3 regions of the Comamonas sp. DB36 genome follow, and region 3 is predicted to be linked to each of the others. Evidence: riboswitches for the same ligand, from Rfam matches in the RefSeq annotation. Region 3 holds a riboswitch; each other region holds the start of a gene.
The links. A riboswitch is a leader RNA that binds a small molecule or an ion and turns the genes downstream of it on or off. The one in region 3 is predicted to bind cobalamin.
Positions count from the first base shown of each region.

Region 1 (6,836 bases), on a different replicon from region 3:
GGGCGCGGCCACCAGCACCTGCGGTGTCTGGCCTATGAGGGCAATGCCCGCGAAGTCTCTTTCGGCCGAATAGTTCAGCTTGGCATAGAGCGCGGGCGCGATGCCCAGCGGATTGATGTGGCCCAGCATCAGGGTGGAGCCGTCGGGCGCGGCCTTGGCGGCTTCGGCGGCCGCGATCAGGCCGGCGGCGCCGGGCTTGTTCTCGACCACCACCGGAATGCCCCACAGCGTGTTGAGCTTGTTGGCGACGATGCGCGCGAGGATGTCGGTGCCGCCTCCGGCCGAAAAGCCCACCAGGATGCGCACCGGGCCCGCAGGCAGCTTGCCTTGCGCAAAGGACGGCGGCGCGCCCAGCGCGGCCACGGCGGCGACGGAAGTCATGAAATGTCGGCGTTGCATTCTTTGTCTCCTTTTTTTGTTTTCCGCAGCCGGCGCTCAGGACACCGTGGTCCAGTGGCCGTACTTCGCGACCTGCGCCGCGTCGAAGCCAAAGCCCAGGCCCGGCGTCTGGTGCAGCACCACGCGGCCCTTTTCGTGCGTCATCTGGCGGTCGATCAGGCGGCGGAAATTGAGCACCTGGTCGTCCCAGAAGAACTCGACGTAGCGCGCGTTGGGCGTGGCCGCGACCAGCGGCGCGTGGATGTCGTGGAACCAGTGCGGGCAGACCTGCACGCCGTAGCCCGCGGCCATGGCGGCAATGCGCTTCCACTCGGTGATGCCGCCGCAGACGGCGGCGTCGGTCTGCAGGATGGCGGCAGCGCCCATGTCCAGCAGCTGCTTGTGGTACCAGCGGCCGTAGCCGATCTCGGCGGTCGCGACGGGAATCCGCGTGAGCTTGGCGAGCCGCGCATGGCTCTCGATGTCGTCGGGGCTGAACGGCTCCTCGATGAAGTACGGGTCGTACTGCTCGAAGCGGCGCAGGTATTGCATGGCCTGGACCGTGTCCACCCAGCCGTTGTTGCAGTCAAGCATCAGCTCGACATCCGGGCCTATGGCTTCGCGCGCCGCCTTCACGCGCGCTTCCTCGCCCGCGGGGCTCCAGCGGCCGGTCTTCATCTTCACGGCCTGGAAGCCCAGCTCGACATAGCCGGCCATCTCTTCGCCCACCTGCTCGGCCGTCTTGCCTTCGACGTAGTAGCCGCCGCTGGCGTAGGCGGCGACGGTCTCGAGCTCGACGGCGCCCAGGTACTTGTGCAGCGGCAGACCGGCGCTGCGCGCGTTCAGGTCCCACAGCGCGATGTCCAGCGCGCTGAGCGCGCGCATGACCGTTCCCATGCGGCCCTGCAGCAGCGCCTCCTGGTACATCTCCTTCCACAGGCCTTCGACGGCCAGCGAATCGCGGCCCAGCAACACGGGAGCGAGCAGCTGCTCCACGGCGACGCGGAAGATCTCGCCCGCGGCATTGCCCACGTAGCAAAAGCCTATGCCTTCGACGCCGTCCGAGCTGCGCACCTTGACCAGGCCGTAATGGCGATCGACCACGGTGCGGTTGGCGAGATAGGTGACCTTGTCCAGCGGCACGCGGGCGACGCAGACTTCGATGGATTCAATGATGGGCATAGTGTCTCCTTGAAAAGCGGGGGGAATGGAGCCACTGTGCCGCGCCACGTCCCGACAAAGAAGCTGCTTTTCAATGGTTCAGATAACGTAAAATACGTCGGATGGACAGCCGCTTTCTCCAGAGTTTCGTGACCGTGGTCGACTTCGGCTCCATCGCCGATGCCGCGCGGCGGCTCGATCTGCCGGCCACGACCGTCGCCCAGCAGATGCGCGCGCTCGAGGCCGACATCGGCGGCAAGCTGCTCAAGCGCGCGGGGCGCACGGTGCAGCCCACGGTGCTGGGCTCGCGCATCGTCGACCAGGCGCGCGAAGTGCTGCGCGGCGTGCGCGACCTGCGCTCGGCGGCGTCCGACACCGAACTGCCCGCGGGCCCGCTGCGCCTGGGCGCCACGCCCACGGCCTTGATGGGCCTGGCGCCGCCGCTGCTCAGGCGCTGGATGCGCACCTATCCCGACATCCAGATCTACATAGAACCCGGCACCTCCACGCTGCTGCTGGACCGCGTGATGGCCGGCGAACTCGACGTCGCCATCCTCGTGCACCCGGCGTTTGCGCTGCACAAGACCTGTGAATGGCGGCTGCTGCGCGAAGAGCCGCTGGTCCTGCTGACGCCGCAGCGCATGCGCGTCGACGACCCGCTGATGACCGCAGCGCGCGAGCCTTTCATCCTCTATGACCGCAAGGTGATGGCCGGCAAGCTCGCCGATGACTACCTGCGCAAGCAGGGCATCAAGCCCAAGGTGCGCTTCGAGCTCGACGGCATAGAGCACATCGCGCAACTGGTGGCCGAAGGCTTCGGCGTGTCGGTGCTGCCCGACTGGCCGCAGCTGGGCCAGGCCGACACCCGCGTGCGGCGCTGGCCCCTGCCCGCGGGCGCGCCCGCGCGCCAGGTGGGAATGGCCTGGCTGCGCTCCTCGCCCCGCTCGCCACTGGCCGGCGCGCTGCATGCGCTGGTCGAGGCCGCGGAGCCGGCGAATTTCCCCATCCGCTGAAGCGCCACTGCCGGCGGCCAGGACGCCGCCAGCGCGGGCGCGCCTTTCTCCGCTGCGCGCGCCAGCGCCGATCAGGCCACGGTCCATAGGTTGGTCGCCTCCCCTGGCTTGCTTTTCGTCATCCTGTTATTGTTATGTTATAACGTCCAAATACGCAACAAATGGACAGATCGCAGGCCTTGTCACCGGCCACTTTCTTTCCCTCATCCCACGATGCCCACCCCCACACTCCCCCCTCCGGCCAGAAAACTCCCCGTCACCGTGCTCTCCGGTTTTCTCGGCGCGGGCAAGACCACGCTGCTCAACCACATCCTCAACAACCGCGAAGGCCGGCGCGTGGCGGTGATCGTCAACGACATGAGCGAAGTCAACATCGACGCGGCGCTGGTGCGCGCCGGCGGCGCCGAGCTCTCGCGCACCGGCGAGAAGCTGGTCGAAATGAGCAATGGCTGCATCTGCTGCACGCTGCGCGAGGACCTGCTGATCGAAGTCGACCGGCTGGCGCGCGCCGGCCGCTTCGACCAGCTGGTGATCGAGTCCACGGGCATCTCCGAGCCGCTGCCCGTCGCCGAGACCTTCACCTTCGAGGGCGAAGACGGGCGCAGCCTGGGCGAAGTCGCCCGGCTCGACACCATGGTCACGGTGGTCGATGCCTGCAACTTCCTGCGCGACTACAGCGCGCGCGACAGCCTGCGCTCGCGCGGAGAATCGATGGGCGAGGACGACCAGCGCACGGTGGTCGATCTGCTGATCGAGCAGATCGAGTTCTGCGACGTGCTGGTGCTCAACAAGATCGACCTGGTGAGCGCCGAGGAACGCGCGCGCCTGCTGGCCATTTTGCAAAGCCTCAACCCGCGCGCGCGCATCGAGCTGGCCGCGTTTGGCCAGGTGGCGCTGGAACGCGTGCTGGACACCGGGCTGTTCGACTTCGAGGCCGCGGCGCGCGCGCCGGGCTGGCTGCAGCAGCTGCGCGGCACGCAGGTGCCCGAGTCCGAGGAATACGGCATCGGCAGCTTCGTCTACCGCGCGCGCCTGCCGTTTCATCCGCAGCGCTTCTTTGATCTGGTGCAAAGCGAATGGCCGGGCGTGCTGCGCTCCAAGGGCTTTTTTTGGCTCGCGAGCCACCCTACGCTCGCGGGTTCGTGGTCGCAGGCCGGCGCCGTCGCGCGCCATGGCCCGGCGGGCCGCTGGTGGGCGGCCGTGCCGCAGGAGCACTGGCCCCAGGACCCTGAAACCGTGGCGCTGATAAACGAAAAATGGGACCAGGACACGGGCGACGCGCGCCAGGAACTGGTGCTGATCGGCATCGATATGGACGAGGCCGCGCTGCGCGCGCGCTTCGACCACTGCCTGCTGAACGAAGCGGAAATGGCCTGTGGCCCCGATGTCTGGACGACCTGGCCGACGCCGTTTGCCGATTGGTCGTGATGCCGTGAGCGCGGCGCTTGCCCTTAGAATCCCCAGCGTTGGTGCTCGCGGCGTGGTTCACAGGCCGCAGTTCAACGGGAAGCAGGAGGACCCACAAGCCCCCAGCCGCTGAGATCCAGCGCTGGTGCGCCCCCAGGTCTGGCCTGCGCTGCCCCCGCAACGGTCAAACGGACGAAAGCGCCCCGGCGCTTTCAGCATCCCTCCACATAGCCACTGGACGCCTTGAACAAGCGTCTGGGAAGGCGATGGATGCAGTGCCGCCAGCCCGGATACCGGCCAACAAAGTGACAGCGCTGCCGCGCAGGCGGCGCTGTCGTAACGCCCAGACGCCGGCGGGGATGCCGGCCAGGGTTGCCTTTTTCGATTGCCTATTTCATGAAGCCCGTTCTTCGTGTGCGCATTGCTGCGCTCCCGTTCGCCCTTGCGGCCGCCTATCCGTGCATTTCCGCCCACGCCCAAGGCGTGCCCACCCTCGAAGCCATCACCGTCACCGAGGAACGCGGCGTCGCCACGCCGCTGGTGCAGAAATCGACCGCCGGCAGCCGGCTGGAACTCACGCCGTTCGAGACCCCGGCCAGCCTGGCCATCGTCACCGGCGAGCTGATCCGCGCGCTGGGCACGACCTCGGTGATAGACGCCAAGACCCTGGCCCCGGGAATGAGCTCGGCCAACAGCCCGGGCAATGGCGGCAATGTGCTCAGCGCGCGCGGCTTCACGGGCGTCAATTCGGTCAAGCAGCTCTACAACGGGCTGGAGCTGTCGAATGCGGGCGGCGTGGTGAGCTTTCCGTTCGATCCCTGGAACGTGGAGCGCATCGAGGCGCTCTATGGGCCGGCCTCGGTGCTCTATGGCGCGGGCTCCATCGGCGGCGCGGTCAACGTGGTCAGCAAGCGCCCCAACCCCACGCAGTCCTCGCATGAAGTGGGCCTGGGCCTGGGCGGCGACAACGCCTGGCACCGCGCGCTCAGCAGCACCGGGCCGCTGGGCAATGGCTTTTCCTACCGCGTGGACCTGAGCCACCGCAGCTCGGACAACTGGGTGGACCGCGGCGAATCGGAAACGCTGGCCGCCTCGGCCTCGCTGCGCTATGACGTGTCGCCCCAGCTGAACTTCATTCTCGCGGCCGATTACGGCCGGCAAAAGCCCATGCACTACCTGGGCACGCCGGTGTTCAACGGCGCGCCTGTGCCCGGCACCGAGACCAGGAACTACAACATCGCCGACAGCGACCTGTACTTCCAGGACCGCTGGGTCACGCTGGACACGCAGTGGCAGCCTTGGTCCGATGTGAGCGTGCACAACACGCTCTACAGCCTGGAGCACAACCGCCGCTACCGCGACGTGACGGTATTCACCTATCTGCCGGCCACATCCGCCGTGCGCCGCACGAGCTACCGCGATATTTCGTACTCGCGCCAGACCCAGGAAGGCATCAACACCTATGCGAAGTTCAGCGGGCAGCTTGCCGGGCGCAGAAACCAGTTTCTCGCCGGCGTGCAGCTCGAGCGCAGCTACTACGACCGCTTCGACAACAACCGCGGCGGCAGCTCCACGGTCGATGCGCTCAAGCCCGTGCCGGGCCGCTACCGCGATGCCTGGCAGGGCGAATCGATTCCCATGTACTTCCTCGATCTGGAACGCACGGGCATCTTCTTCGAGAACCACCTGACGCTCAGCGAGCGCTGGTCCGTGGTCGCGGGCCTGCGCCACGACCGCTACAGCACGGAGCGCGAGGACCGCCAGTCGAGCAAGATCACCAACGGCAAGGTCAGCGGAACGAGCGCCAGCCTGGGCGTGGTCTTCAACCCCGTACCCGACGTGGCGCTCTACGGCCAGGTCGCCACGGCGCAGGACCCGGTGACTTCGCTGGCCAGCATTGGCGCGAACCAGCAGGGCTTCGGCCTGTCCGCGGGCCGCCAGGTCGAAGTGGGCCTCAAGCAAAGCCTCTGGGGCGGGCGCTTCGACTGGACGCTTGCGGCCTATCATCTGGTCAAGAAAGACCTGCTGACCACCAACCTCGCGAACCCGACCCTGCAGGAGCAGGTGGGCCAGCAGTCGTCGCGCGGCATCGAGGCCTCGGCGTCGACGCGCCTGGGCAAGTGGCGCCTGGAGATCAACGGCACGCTGCTGGACCCCAAGTTCGACGACTTCACGGCCCAGGTCGGCGGCGGCGCGCGCCAGCTCGCGGGCAATGTGCCCATGACCGTGCCCAAGCGCAGCGCCAACCTCGCCGCGTTCTGGAACTTCGCGCCCGACTGGAGCGCGCGCACCGCGCTGCAGTACGTGGGCCAGCGTTACGTGAACAACACCAACACCGCGTCGCTGCCTTCGTACACCGTGGTCAACGCAGGCATCAACTGGCGCGCGACCAAGGGCATGACGCTGGACCTGCGCCTGGACAATGTTTTTGACAAGAGCTACGCCACCCAGGGCTCGGAAGTGCAGTGGATACTGGGCCGGCCGCGCACGCTGTGGCTGACGGGTGTCTATGCGTTCTGACGAGCGCATTCCCGGCCGCCGCCAGGCGTTGCTGCGCGGCCTGGCGGGCGCCGCCGGTCTTGCCGGGTTCGCAGGCGCGGTGCGCGCGGCCACGCAGATCAACGACGATCTGGGCCGCAGCGTCAGCGTCACGCTGCCGCTGCAGCGCGTGGTGGTGTTCAACCGCTACACGACCGAGTTCATTCGCGCCATTGGCGCGATGCCGGCCGTGGTCGGCGTGGACTTCGACGGCAGGCAGTACCCCGACTACTGGCCCGGCGTGACGCCGGCCATGCGCGCCGGCAGCGGCCAATCGAGCGTCAATTACGAAGCCATTGTCGGCATGCAGGCCGACGCGGTCTTCATGCCGCGCAACAG
Region 1 is NZ_CP196632.1:685,008-691,843, reverse strand. Features, by position in the region: gene ACSVDO_RS24220 (Bug family tripartite tricarboxylate transporter substrate binding protein) at 1-399, opposite strand, end outside; gene ACSVDO_RS24215 (mandelate racemase/muconate lactonizing enzyme family protein) at 436-1,560, opposite strand; gene ACSVDO_RS24210 (LysR family transcriptional regulator) at 1,662-2,552, shown strand; gene zigA (zinc metallochaperone GTPase ZigA) at 2,766-3,980, shown strand; cobalamin riboswitch at 4,003-4,275, shown strand; gene ACSVDO_RS24200 (TonB-dependent receptor) at 4,356-6,479, shown strand; gene ACSVDO_RS24195 (ABC transporter substrate-binding protein) at 6,469-6,836, shown strand, end outside.
Region 1: it holds a riboswitch for cobalamin, as region 3 does, so the genes downstream of both, ACSVDO_RS24200 (TonB-dependent receptor) here and ACSVDO_RS07725 (TonB-dependent receptor domain-containing protein) in region 3, are expected to answer to the same signal.

Region 2 (6,836 bases), 870 kb from region 3:
CGCGCAGCCCGGCCAGGTGGCCCTGGCCTGGCAGATGCAGCGCCCGGCAATCACGGCGCCGATTGCCAGCGCCAGCACGCTTGACCAGCTCCAGCAGCTGATGGCGGCGGCGCAGCTTCGCCTGTCAGCGGATGACCTGGCGCTGCTCAACGCCGCCAGCGCCGAGCCCGGCGCGCGCGACTGAGACGGCCGTCTTCAGGCGGCGGCGAGCCGCTGGCGCACGGCTTCAAACAGGCACACGCCGCTGGCCACCGACACGTTGAGGCTTTCGACCGCGCCCTGCATGGGAATGCTCACCAGCTCGTCGCAGGTCTTGCGCGTGAGCTGGCGCATGCCGTCGCCTTCGGCGCCCAGCACCAGCGCGACCGGGCCCTTGAGGTCCATCTGGTAGATGTTCTTGTCGGCATCGCCGCTGGTGCCGATGATCCAGATGTTGCGCTCCTTGAGCTCATTGAGCGTGCGCGCCAGATTGGTCACCATGAAATAGGGCACGGTCTCGGCTGCGCCGCTGGCGACCTTGGCGACGGTGGCGTTGATGCCGGCCGCATGATCCTTGGGAGCGATCACCGCGTGCGCGCCCGCGCCGTCGGCCACGCGCAGGCAGGCGCCGAGGTTGTGCGGATCGGTCACGCCGTCGAGCACCAGCAGCAGCGGGTTCTTCACGCCGCTTTCCTCGAGGTTTTCGAGCAGCTCGTCAAGCGAGGTGATCTGCTTGGTGGGCTCGACGCGCGCGGCCACGCCCTGGTGGCCGTGGCTGCCGGCAAGCTTGGCCAGGCGTTCGCCGTCGGCTTCGATCAGCCGCGCTCCGGCTTCACGCGCACGGTCCAGGAACTGGCGCATGCGGGCGTCGCGGCGCGAAGCCTCGTAGTAGATTTCGACGATGGATTGCGGCGCGGTCTTCAGACGCACGCCTACGGCGTGGAAGCCGAAGAGAACTTTGGGGGACGACATAGCCTTCGATTATCGACCCAAGCCCATGCCCGGCACATTCCCGGTGGCATCGAAAGCGACAAATCGGCGCCAATGCTGTTGCTAACTACGCTGCCAGGCCGCATGCCGCCTAGCATCCTGCCGTGCGGCGGGGTTTTGCCCAGCGCTTAAACTCCCGGCTCCCGCGGCACGGCTGCCCGTGCTGCCGCGTCCGGCATGCCGCAGCGCCCTGCTCCCTCGGCCCCATTCGTTCTTCTTTATTCCATGATCTTCAAGCCATTGCTGCACCTGATGCAGCGCACCAGCCTTGTGACGCAAATCGTGCTGGCCTTGATTGCCGGCATTGCGTTTGCCTTTCTTTTCCCGGCGGCCACGCCCGGTGTGGGGCTGCTGGGCAAGCTGTTCATCTCGGCGCTCAAGGCCGTCGCCCCGGTGCTGGTGCTGATGCTGGTGATGGCGTCCATCAGCAACCACCGCCCCGGAGACTCGACGCTGATTCGCCCCGTGCTGTGGCTGTATGTCGTCGGCACACTGGCCGCGGCCATCGTCGGCGTGTTCGCGAGCATGTTGTTCCCCTCGACGCTGGTGCTGCAGACCGCGGCCACGGGCGTCACACCGCCGGGCAATGTGCAGGAAGTGTTGATGGCGCTGGTGCTCAGCGCCGTCGACAACCCGGTCAACGCCCTGCTGAGCGCGAACTACATCGGCATTCTGGTCTGGGCCGTGGGCCTGGGACTGGCGCTGCGCCATGCGAGCGAAGGCACGCGCAAGCTGCTGGGCGACCTGTCGAACGCCATCACGCTCGTCATCCAGGGCGTGATCCGCTGCGCGCCGCTGGGCATCTTCGGCCTGGTCGCGGCAACGTTTGCCGACGCCGGCATGGCCGCGCTGCTGGGCTACGCCCACCTGCTGACGGTGCTGGTCGGCTGCATGCTGTTTGTCGCGCTGGTGGTCAACCCGCTGATCGTGTTTGCCAAGATCCGCCGCAACCCCTATCCGCTGGTGCTGATGTGCCTGCGCGAAAGCGCCGTGACGGCGTTCTTCACGCGCAGCTCGGCGGCCAACATTCCGATCAACCTGGCCCTGGCCAAGCGTCTGAACCTTGACGAAGACACCTACAGCATCGCGATTCCGCTGGGCGCGACCATCAACATGGCCGGCGCCAGCATCACCATCAGCGTGCTGTCGCTCGCCGCAGCGCACACGCTGGGCATCGTCGTCGACATTCCCACGGCCATCCTGCTGTGCGTCGTGGCCTCGGTCTGCGCCTGCGGCGCCGCGGGCGTGGCCGGCGGCTCGCTGCTCTTGATTCCGCTGGCCTGCAGCCTGTTCGGCATTTCCAGCGATGTGTCGATGCAAGTCGTGGCGATCGGCTTCATCATTGGCATACTGCAGGACTCGGCCGAAACCGCGCTGAATTCCTCCACCGACGTGATCTTCACCGCCGCGGCCTGCCAGGCCGAGGAGCGAAAGAACGCGGCACTGATCTGAGACCTGTCCCATGCTGTTCGCCCCCCTGAAATACATCCATCTGCTGGCCGTGATCGTCTGGCTGGGCGGCATGGCGTTCTCCCACTTCTTCCTGCGCCCCGCCGTGCAGTCGCTGGCGCCCGCGCAGCGCGTGCCGTTGATGCACAACGTGCTGCAACGCTTCTTCGCGGCCATGCTGGTGACCGTGGCCGTGGTACTGCTGTCGGGCGCGGGCATGGTCGCCTCGGTCTATCACATGGCGGACCAGGCCGAACTGCAGTTCCAGATGCCGCTGGCCTGGAAAGTCATGACCGCGCTGGGCCTGGTGATGGCCGGCATCTTCGGCCATATCCGCTTTGCGCTGTTCAAGCGTCTGGACCGCGCGGTGCAGGCCGCCGACTGGCCCGCAGGCGGCAAGGCATTGGCCAGCATCCGCGTCTGGGTCGCGGCCAATCTCGCAATAGGCGTGGCCATCGTCACGGCACTGCGGCTGTCCGTTTGACAGCGCCGATTAGAATCACCGCGTTGGTGCTGGCCCGGCAAATCTTGCCGGGCCGTTAAACGGGAAACAGGGCGGCGATGCGCAATGCATCGCTCCAGCCTGTACTGCCCCCGCAACAGTGAGTGAAGCGGCCCGAACATTCGGGCCGGCGCGCATCGACAAGCCACTGGCGCAGCCGCCGGGAAGGCGATGTGCGTGATTCACCAGTCTGGATACCGGCCAACAAGGCGGTTGCTGCATGCGCGGCAACCTTGTGAGTGAAGCGCCGGCGGGGTCGCGGGCGCGAACTGGTAATCCTTCATGACTATTTCCTTTCGACCGAACACCGGCGCTGCGGTGCGACTGCACGCCTGCGCGTTTGCCGCCATGGCACTGTGCGCGCCGGCCTGGGCGCAGACCGGCTCCGCGCTCGACACCCTGGTGGTCACGGCTGCGCGAGAAGCCCAGCCGCTGCGCACCGTCACCGCCGACATGAGCGTGATCGACCGCGCGGCCATAGAGCGCAGCGGCGCCACGGGCGTCGCCGACCTGCTGGCCCAGGTGCCTGGCGTGCAGATCACGCGCAACGGCGGCCCGGGCCAGACCACCTCGGTGTTCCTGCGCGGCATGGGCAACCAGCACACGGCGGTGTTCGTCGACGGCGTGCGCTTCAACAGTCAGGAACTGCAGGGCGGCGCAGCGTGGGCCGCGCTGCCGCTGGCGCAGATCGACCGCATCGAGATACTGCGCGGTCCGGCCGCGGCCATCTACGGTTCGGACGCAATGGGCGGCGTGGTGCAGATCTTCACGCGCCAGGGCGACGGCCCGCTGCGTGCATACACCGAAGCCGGCCTGGGCAACCAGGGCACCTCCAAGATTTCCACCGGACTGCAAGGCGGCGCCAACGGCTGGAGCTATGGCCTGCATGTGGCGGACGAGCGCAGCGACGGTTTCGACGTGAACCCGGGCAACCCCTGGACACCCAACCCCGACCGCGATGGCTACAGCAACAGCTCGCTGGGCCTGAACGCGGGCTACAGGCAAGGCATTCACCAGATCGACACGCGCCTGCAGCACAACCGCCTCAAGGCGCAATACGACCAGAGCGCCGCGCCGTTCGACGACTACGACCGCGTGAAGAACACCTCGGGCACGCTGCGCTGGCAGGCCGCCTGGAGCGATACCTACCAGAGCGTGGTGCAGCTGGGCCAGGCGCGCAGCGACATCCGGCGCTTCACCGATTCCCCCGAAGGCAACGACGGCCGCAGCAGCAACTACCTGCTGCAGAACCAGTGGAAGCTGGGTGACAGCCGCGTCAACATCGATCTGGAGCGCCGCGAAGACCGGCTGAACACCGATTACGCCTGGACGCAGAACACCGACAGCAAGCGCGTGCAGAACTCGCTGTCGGCCGGCTGGCGCTATGCCAGCGGCCGGCACCAGCTCGACGCCAACGTGCGCCACGACCGCGTGCGCGAGCAGCAAAGCAAGACCACGGGCGGCCTGGGCTATGGGCTGCAGCTCAATGACAGCCTGCGCTGGGTGGTGTCGGCGGGCACGGCCTTTCGCACGCCCACGCTCTACGAGCGCTTCACGGGCCAGGCCGCGGCGGATCTCAAGCCCGAAAGCAGCGCCAATGTCGAAACCGGTCTGCACTACAACACGGGTAACCAGCAGCTGTCTGCCGTCGCCTATCGCAACAAGATCAAGAACCAGATCACCTATGACTTCACCAGTTCGCCGGCCTGCAACTGCTACCGCAACTGGGAAAGCGTGGAGCTCAAGGGCCTGACACTGACCAGTTCGACGCGCCTGGACCGCATGAACCTGGGACTGTCGCTGGACTTCCTGAACCCCAAGAACCTCGAGAACGGCAGGCTGCTGCCCTACCGCTCCAAGCGCATGCTCAAGCTCTCGGCCGACACCCAGCTTGCAGGTTGGACGCTGGGCACCGAAGCCCAGCTCTACAGCGCACGCTTTGTCGATGCCGAGAACTCGGCCAGCCTGGGCGGCTATGGCGTGGTCAACCTCTATGCCCAGCACCAGCTGGCCAAGGACTGGTCGCTGCTGGCACGCGTCAACAACGTCGCCGACCGCGACTATGCGCCCACCAAAGGCTATGCCAACGCGGGCCGCACCCTGTTCGTCAGCGTGAAATGGGCGCCCGCAAACTGAGCGCGCGCCTCGCGCCCTGGCTGCTCGCGGCCTGCGTGCTGCTGGCTGCGACCGCGCCCGCGCTGGCGTACGGCGTGCGCGATGCCCAGGGCCGCACGGTGGAATTCGCCCGGGTGCCGCAGCGCATCGTGTCGCTGCTGCCTTCGGTCACCGAGTCGCTGTGCGCGCTCGGCGCCTGCGCGCGCCTGGTCGGCGTCGATGCGTTTTCCAACCACCCGCCCGAGATCGCGGCGCTGCCGCGGCTGGGCAAGTCTTCCGCGCCGTCGGTGGAAGCCATCGTGCGCCTGCGGCCCGACGTCGTGCTGCTGGCCTATTCGCCGCCGCTGATGGCCCAGCTCGCGCAGTTCGGCATTCCCGTGCTCGCGCTCGACGCCCACGATATCGCGGGCATGCGCGCACAGTGGCGCACGCTGGACGCCTTGCTGCAGCAGCAGCGCGCCGAGGCGCTGAACGCGCGCCTGCAGGACGGAGTCGAGCGCGTCGCGCAGTCGGCGCGCGCCCATGCGGGCCGCAGCGTCTATTTCGAAGTCGACGCCACGCCGTATGCTGCCGGCAGCACCTCGTTCATCGGCGAATTGCTGACCCGGCTGGGCGCGCGCAACATCGTCGCGCCCGCGCTCGGGCCCTTCCCGCGGCTGTCGCCCGAATATGTCGTGCGCCAGAATCCGCAGATCATCATCCATACGCCCGAAACGCCGGCCAGCGCGTTTGTCCAGCGCCCGGGCTGGCGCAGCATCGATGCGGTGCGCAGCGGCCGTATCTGCACGCTCAGCACAGCCGAAGTCGATCTGGTCTCGCGCCCCGGCCCCAGGCTGGACCAGGCCGCGGCCGTGCTCGCGCGCTGCCTGGCGCTTTCAGACAAGCCCTAGTCCGGCTGGACAGTGACCGCAAGTGCTGGCACGCTAGCCCCCGCACTGTCCACTGAAAGCGCGCATGAACTTCGCCGATATCACCGCCCACCGCATGGATGCGGCCTGGCTCGATGCCCACTGGATGCCGTTCACCGGCAACCGCAATTTCAAGGCCAGGCCGCGCATGGTGGTCGGCGCCCAGGGCGCGTATCTGCGCGATGCCAGGGGCCGCGAGATCTTCGACGGCCTCTCGGGCCTGTGGTGCTCGGGCCTGGGCCATGGCCGCAGGGAGATCGCCGAGGCGATAGGCCAGGCCGCGCTGCAGCTCGACTATGCGCCGGCCTTCCAGTTCGGCCACCCTGCGGCCTTCACGCTTGCCAACCGCATCAAGGAGCTGATGCCGGCCGGCCTGGACCATGTGTTCTTCACGGGCTCGGGCTCGGAAGCCGCCGACACTTCGCTCAAGATGGCGCGCGCCTACTGGCGCGCCAAGGGCCAGGCGGGCAAGACGCGGCTCATAGGCCGGGAAAAGGGCTATCACGGCGTGAACTTCGGCGGCATTTCGGTGGGCGGCATCGCCGGCAATCGCAAGCTGTTCGGCCAGGGCATAGAAGCCGATCACCTGCCGCATACCCAGCCGCCGCCGGGCGGCTTCCACAAGGGCCTGCCCGCGACCGACGGCCGCGCGCTCGCCGACCGGCTGCTGGACATCATTGCCCTGCACGATGCCAGCACCATTGCGGCGGTGATCGTCGAGCCGTTCTCGGGCTCGGCCGGCGTGGTGGTTCCGCCGGCGGGCTATCTGCAGCGGCTGCGCGAAATCTGCACCCAGCACGACATTCTGCTGATCTTCGATGAAGTCATCACCGGCTTCGGCCGCTGCGGCGGCTGGACGGCGGCGCAGGTCTTCGGCGTCACGCCCGACATCC
Region 2 is NZ_CP196631.1:2,489,780-2,496,615, forward strand. Features, by position in the region: gene ACSVDO_RS11475 (aldo/keto reductase) at 1-184, shown strand, start outside; gene rlmB (23S rRNA (guanosine(2251)-2'-O)-methyltransferase RlmB) at 196-951, opposite strand; gene sstT (serine/threonine transporter SstT) at 1,195-2,421, shown strand; gene ACSVDO_RS11490 (CopD family protein) at 2,432-2,902, shown strand; cobalamin riboswitch at 2,910-3,140, shown strand; gene ACSVDO_RS11495 (TonB-dependent receptor domain-containing protein) at 3,203-5,056, shown strand; gene ACSVDO_RS11500 (ABC transporter substrate-binding protein) at 5,038-5,925, shown strand; gene aptA (omega-aminotransferase AptA) at 5,990-6,836, shown strand, end outside.
Region 2: it holds a riboswitch for cobalamin, as region 3 does, so the genes downstream of both, ACSVDO_RS11495 (TonB-dependent receptor domain-containing protein) here and ACSVDO_RS07725 (TonB-dependent receptor domain-containing protein) in region 3, are expected to answer to the same signal.

Region 3 (6,836 bases):
CCCAGGCGCAGCAGGCCTTGCAACGCGAACGGCGAGACGCCCAGCGCGGCCATGGCCAGCGCCACGCCCAACGAGGCGCCCGAAGCGCTGCCCAGAAGATAGGGGTCGGCAAGAGGATTGCGGAACACGCCCTGGGCGACCGCGCCCGCAAGGCCCAGCAAGGCGCCCGCGAGCCAGGCGCCCACGGTGCGCGGCAGGCGGATATCGCGCACGATCTGCCAGGCCAGCGGGTCGGCGTCGGGCGCAGCCAGGCGCCAGACGCTTTCCCAGCCGGTGCTGCCCACGCCAGCGCCCAGCAGCAGCAGCAACAGGCTGGCCAGCAGCAGCGCCAGCGCGAGCCAGGCCGGGCGCAGCGGGTTGGCGCTCATGGATAGACCTTCTGCACGCAGCGCGCCATGGCCATCGCTGCCTCGGCAATGCGCGGGCCGGGGCGTATCACGAGGTCGGCTTCGGCGCCGGCGAAACGGCAGATGCGACCCGACTGCATCGCGCGCAGCGCCGACCAGCCGGGATAGGGCTCGCGGCTTTCGCCCAGACTGCGCACCCCGCCCATCAGCAGATCGGGGTCGGCGCGCACCACGTATTCGGGATTGAGGCGCGGAAACGGCCCCAAGGCCGCGGGCACGATGTTGACCAGCCCCAGCCGGGCCAGCGTCTCGCCGATGAAGGAATTCTCGCCCGCGGCAAACGGCCCGCGGCTGGCTTCGAAGTACACGCGCTGGCCGCGCGCCTGCGCGGGCATGGCGCGCGCGGCTTCGGCCAGGCCCTGCTCCATGCGCGCCCAGACCGGCTCGGCGCCCTGGGGCAGCGCAAGCATCGTCGCGAGCGTGCGCAGAACGCCATGCACTTCGGCATGGGTGCGCGGCTCCAGCGCGATCACCTTGAGGCCCAGCGCCTCCAGACGCCCAATGGCGCGCGAAGCAACCGAAATCAGCACCACGTCCGGGCGCAGCGCCAGCACGGCTTCGATGTTCGGCTCGAGATTGCCGCCCAGGCGCGGCAGATGGGCCAGCGCGGGCGGCCAGGTGGTGTAGCGGTCCACGCCCACGATGCGCGTGCACGCGCCCAGCGCGCAGACCGATTCGGCCAGCGAGGGCAGCAGGCTCACGATGCGCTGCGGCGGCGCGGCCAGCTGCACCGCCCTGCCGCGCGCGTCGGTGAGCGTGATCGCCGCTGCGGCGGGCGCAGACGACACCTGGGCATTCGCTGCCATGCCGGGCAGCGAGGCGCTCAGCAGCATGGCAGCCAATATTGCAGATTTGAACGATGCCGCGATCTTCTTCACTGCATGTAAGCTAGTTTGAGCTGTCATTTTTCGCCCTTGAGCACCAGCGGCAGTCCGGCGCACATGAGCGTCGCGTGGCTGCAGGCCGCGGCCACGCGCTGGTTGAGCACGCCCAGCGCGTCGACAAACGCGCGCACTTCGCGGCCCAAAGGAATCACGCCCAGGCCGATCTCGTTGCCCACGATCACCACGGGCCCGGAAGCGTGCGCGAGCGCATCAACGAACGCATCGGCCTGCTCGGCCCAGGTCTGCGCCCCAGGCAAATGGGCATTCATGGGCATCATCCAGTTGGTGAGCCACATGGTGAGACAGTCGATGACCAGCAGGCAGTCGGGCCGGCTGCGTTCGCGCAGCGCCGACGCCAGGTCCAGCGGCACTTCGATGGTGCCCAGGCCCGGAACGCGCGCGGCGCGGTCGTGCTGGTGGCGCGCGATGCGCGCCGCCATTTCAGCGTCATAGGCCTGGCCCGTGGCCAGCAGCCAGGCACTGTGCGCGGGCGACTGCGCAATCCATTCCTGGGCCAGGTTTTCGGCGCGGCGCGACTTGCCGCTTTTCTGCCCGCCCAGGATCAATTCGCTGCGCGCTGTCGTCATGCGTCCACCTCCCCGTCTTGCCCGTCGGCCCGCGCGCCCAGCAGCGCAGCGATGGCGCGCGGGTGCGAGGCGAACCAGGCATGGAAAAAACTCGCGTGCAGGCTGCCATGGCGGTACAGCCACTCGCCATTGTCCGCTCCCGGCGCTTCATCGGGCCGGTGGCTGCGGCCCAGCGGCGTCGCCGCGCTGTCCAGCCGCGCGTAGTGGAAAGTGTGGCCGCGCAGCGTGCCCCAGGGCGTGGTCAGTTGCTGCATTCCCAGGCCGGCCAGGCGCTTTTGCATCTGCGCCCTGCCCGGCATCAGCCCCCACAGCGGCGCCCAGCTGCCATCGGCGGTGGTAATGCCTTCGCTGAGCGCGAGCATGCCGCCGCACTCGGCCCAGATCGCCTTGCCCGCGCGCCAATGGGCCAGGATGTCGGCCTGCAGGGCGCTGTTCGCGACCAGGCGCGCGGCATGCAGCTCGGGGTAGCCGCCGGGCAACCACAGCGCGTCGCATGCGGGCAGGCGCTCACCGGCCAGCGGCGAGAACATGCGCAGCTCGGCGCCCAGCGCGCGCAGGCATTCAAGATTCGCGGGGTAGACAAAGCTGAACGCCGCATCGTGCGCCACCGCAATCACACGGCCCGCGAGCCACGGGCCCAGGGCTTCGGGCTGATCGGCGGCGGGCAGCGCGGGCGGCGCAAACTCCACCGCCCATTGCTGCCAGTCCTGCCAGCTGCGCTGGCCCAGCGGCGTGGCGGCCAGCGCATCGGCCGCGGCGTCCAGCCGCTGCATGCCGTCAGTGAGTTCGTGCGCCGCGACCAGGCCCAGATGGCGCTGGGGCAGCAGCGCCGCGGCGCCCGACGCGGGCTGGGCCTTGGCATCGGCGCTGATGCGCTGCACCGCGCCCTGCCACAGGCTGTCCGCGCGCACGCCGGCCTGCAGCAGCTGCGCATGGCGCGCACTCGCCACGCGGTTGGCGAGCACGCCAGCCCAGCGCAGCCCCGGCTCGAAATGCTGCAGCCCATGGGCCAGCGCGCCCAGCGTGGCCGACATGCCCGAAGCGTCTATCACCGCGAGCACGGGAATGTCCAGCAGCCGCGCGAGATCGGCCGCGCTGGGGCTGCCGTCGAACAGGCCCATCACGCCTTCGATCAGGATCAGGTCGGCGCTGCACGCGGCCGCGTGCAGGCGCGCGCGCGCATCGGCCTCGCCCGTCATCCACAGGTCCAGAGAATGGACCGGCGCGCCGCTGGCGAGCTGGTGCCAGTGCGGATCGAGATAGTCCGGGCCGCATTTGAAGACCTGCACGCGCCGGCCCTGGCGCGTGTGCAGCCGCGCCAGCGCGGCGGTGAGCGTGGTCTTGCCCTGGCCCGACGCGGGCGCGGTGATCAGCAGCGCGGGGCAGCGCACGGAATTCAAGGTGTGGGAGTCCATTGCAGGCTCACGAAGAAGCGCCGGCCTTCGGTGGCGTAGGTGGCGGCGGTCTCATAGTGTTTGTCGAACGCATTGTCCAGGCGCGCGAGCAGCTTCCAGTCGCGCGCGAGCGTCTTGCTCGCCGAGAGATTCCACAGCGCATAGCCGCCCAGCACCTTGGTGTTGGCCGCGTCGTCGAAGCGGCGCGCGCTCCACTGCACATCGGCACCCCATTGCCAGCCCGCGATCCGGCGGCTTGCGCCCAGCGTGCCGAACTGTCTGGCGCGGCGCGTGAGGTACAGGCCGGTGGCGCCGTCCTTGGCCGAATTGAAGTCGAGCGCGCCATGCCAGCGCACGCCCAGCGCCTGGGTCGCGGCGGCCAGCGTCAGGCCCTGGTATTCGGCCTGGGCGACGCTCACGTAGCAGCCCTGCGCGCTCGCGCAGCCGCGCGCGCCGGCCTGATACGACACCTGGTCGCTCACGCGGTTGCGATAGGCCGTGGCCGAGAATTCATTTTGCTGCGCGCGGTAGCGCAGACCCAGCTCGAGGTTGCGGCCGTTTTCGGGCGTCAGGCTGGCCGTGCCGTAATTGCTGAAGCGCTGGTAAAGCGTGGGCGCGCGAAACGCCGTGGCCGCTGCGGCCGTAGCGCGCCATTGCGGCGTGAGGTCGTAGCCGTAGGCCAGGCTGCCGGTTTGCTTGCCACCGAACTCGCTGTCGCTGTCGTGGCGCAGCTGCGCCTGCAGATGCTGCTTGCCCGCATGCCACTGGTAGCCCAGCGCCAGCGCGTTCTGCGCGCGCTCGCGATCCACAGGCGCATTCTGCAGCGCGTCTTCGCGGCGCTCCAGCGTCGCCGAGAAGGTCTGCGCGCCCAGGCGCCACTGGTTCTGCCAGGACATGCCGCGCAGCTGCGTGGTGCTCAGATAGGCCGTGGGCGTGGTCTCGTAGCGATCCTCGGACGCATTGAGCGCGAGCACGCTGCTCCAGCGCTCGCTCCACTGCGCGCTCCACTCCATGCCCGCGGCATGCATGCGGTGCAGGCTGCGGTCATCGACGCCCGGCCGGGTGCTGTTGTCGTAACCCGCGTCGATGTCGCTGGCCAGCAGCGAAGCGCGCAGTTGGTGCTGGTCATTGATGCGCCAGCCCAGCCGCGCCGCGCCCGACAGGCTCTTGTAGCCATCGCGGTCGGCATTGCGGCTGGGGCGCACATCGAAGCCGTCGCTGCGTTCGCCGGCGATGTCCAGCGCATAGTCCCAGGCCTTGTCTTCGCCGCCCACGCCGCTGACGCCGGCCTGGGCGCGCCGCGTGCCGTTCGAGCCCAGGCCCACCGACACCGACGGCGTGAACGCCTGCTCGGCACGGCGCGTGAAGATCTGCACCACGCCGCCGATCGCGTCGGAACCGTAGATGGCCGCGGCCGGGCCGCGCAGCACTTCGATGCGATCGATCATGGCCAGCGGAATGCTTTCCCAGGTCGGGCCGCCGCTGCCGCTTTGCGAGGAAAAGCGGATTCCGTCGATATAGACCGCCGTATAGGCGGTATCGGCGCCGCGCAGCATGACGCTGGTGGTATTGCCCAGGCCGCCGTTGCGCACCATCTGGATGCCCGGCAGGCGCGCGAGCACATCGGCCAGACCGGTCGCGCCGCTGGCCTCTATGGTCGCGCGGTCGATGACGGACATGTCGGCCAGCAGCTGCTGCGCGGACTGGGGTGCGCGCGCGGCCGTGACCACGGTCGTCGTGCTCTGGGTTTCGGCCAGCGGCTGGGCCTGCACGCCGGGGAAAACAGCCGACAAGGCCAGGGCCAGAACGCAGGGGCGCACGCACAAGGGCGCGGCAGCGCCGGAAGAAGGGTAAAACATGAGTATCAACGTGAAGGCACCCGGCGCCGACCTTCCCGTCAGCTATGGGTCAAAGCAATCCGTGTCGCGGGCGACGGCGGACCACACCTCGTTGGCCGGTATCCGGGCTGGGCGGAGCACACTCTTGCAAGCCTTCCCAGCGCAGCGCCAGTGGCAAGTAAAGAAGAGCCGAGCATCGCAAAAACACTCATCCGCTGACCGTTGCGGGGGCAGCGCAGGCACGGAACATCCGCATCGCGGCGACTCCTCCCTGCTTCCCGTTGAACTGCGCGCCCGGGAGCCAAGCGCACGAGCACCAACGGCGGTGATTGTATCCGCGCCCGCTTTCCATGGGCCGGCCCTGCCGTTTTGTAGGACGACGGAGAATTTGCGGCGCCATCCAGCGCCTTCGCTACTGTTTCTTACGCATATCCCGGGCTACAAGTTCTACAATCAGCGAGTCTATGTCTGCCCAGTCACCCCTCGACCTTATTTCCGACCGCGTGGAGCGACTTCTGTTGCGCCACGAGGAGCTTCAGCGCACCAATGCCCTGCTGGCCGAGCAGGTCGCTGCACTGACCCAGGAGCGCGATTCGCTGCGCTCGCGCCTGAGCGCCGCGCGTGCGCGCGTCGATGCGCTGATCGAACGCCTGCCCAGCAACGAGGGAGCCGGCATATGAAGCAACTTGATGTCCAGATCCTGCACCAAAGCTATCTGCTGACCTGCCCCGAAGGCCACGAGGAGCGCTTGCTCGAAGCCGTGTCCCGCGTCAACGACACCATGGCCCGCATCCGCGATGCGGGCAAGGTGCGCTCGCGCGAGCGTGTGGCGGTGCTGGCAGCGCTCAACATGGCGTTCGACATCGTGACCGCCGAGCGCGCCCCCGCGCCCGAGCCTGTCGAGCAGCCCGCTGAGGTCGAAGAAGATCCGGCGGCCGCCGACGCCTGGGCCCAGGCCATGATCCAGCAGCAGGCCGACGCGCAGCGCATCGTGGCCCTGCTCGAACGCCTCGACCAGGCGCTCGAGGCCGACGCACAATTACTGTAAAAAATCGGCCCGGCCGCGCCCAGCTCCGCGCATCCGCACTACAATGAAAGCGTCTGCGAATCTGCCGGGCTTTATATTTCCTTGAACCAATGCTCATTGAGCCCGGGCTTGGTACATCGCTTGATGAGCGTGATCGTCTCGCGTTAGATGAACCCAACGTCAAGCTGCCCTTGCCCCCCTGAACCCCGGTTCAGGATGCCGGTCCGGTGTTTCGCAGACACCTTATTTCTTGTGCAAGTTGCGAGCGTTCATCGCCGCCGCCAGTGACTTGCACAGCTGTTTTGAATTGAATTTGCCCGCTGATGCGGGCTTTTTCATTTTCGCCCCCGTTGCGGCAGCGGGCTGGCCCGCTGGTCGAGGCCCGCCAAGCGGTCAGCTGCAAGCGCAGGGCGCATTTCGCAAAAACAGGTCCGTGGAGCTTCCTATGCGCAGACTTCGCCATCTCACCAATCGCCACCGTGCACGTTCCACCAATCTGGCCCTGGGGTGGCTGCTGGCGTTCAATGCGGGGGCGGTCAATGCAGGCGGATTTCTGGTGCTGCACATGTACACCTCGCACATGACGGGTTTTGCCTCGCAATTGGCAGACGGCCTGGTGCTGGAAAACGGCAAGCTGCTGCTCAATGCGCTGGGCGCCATCTTGTCTTTCATGACAGGCGCCGCCGTGTGCGCGGTGCT
Region 3 is NZ_CP196631.1:1,621,692-1,628,527, reverse strand. Features, by position in the region: gene ACSVDO_RS07745 (FecCD family ABC transporter permease) at 1-368, opposite strand, end outside; gene ACSVDO_RS07740 (ABC transporter substrate-binding protein) at 365-1,240, opposite strand; gene ACSVDO_RS07735 (bifunctional adenosylcobinamide kinase/adenosylcobinamide-phosphate guanylyltransferase) at 1,309-1,878, opposite strand; gene ACSVDO_RS07730 (cobyrinic acid a,c-diamide synthase CobB) at 1,875-3,293, opposite strand; gene ACSVDO_RS07725 (TonB-dependent receptor domain-containing protein) at 3,275-5,131, opposite strand; cobalamin riboswitch at 5,209-5,446, opposite strand; gene ACSVDO_RS07720 (DUF904 domain-containing protein) at 5,575-5,790, shown strand; gene ACSVDO_RS07715 (cell division protein ZapA) at 5,787-6,158, shown strand; gene ACSVDO_RS07710 (YoaK family protein) at 6,583-6,836, shown strand, end outside.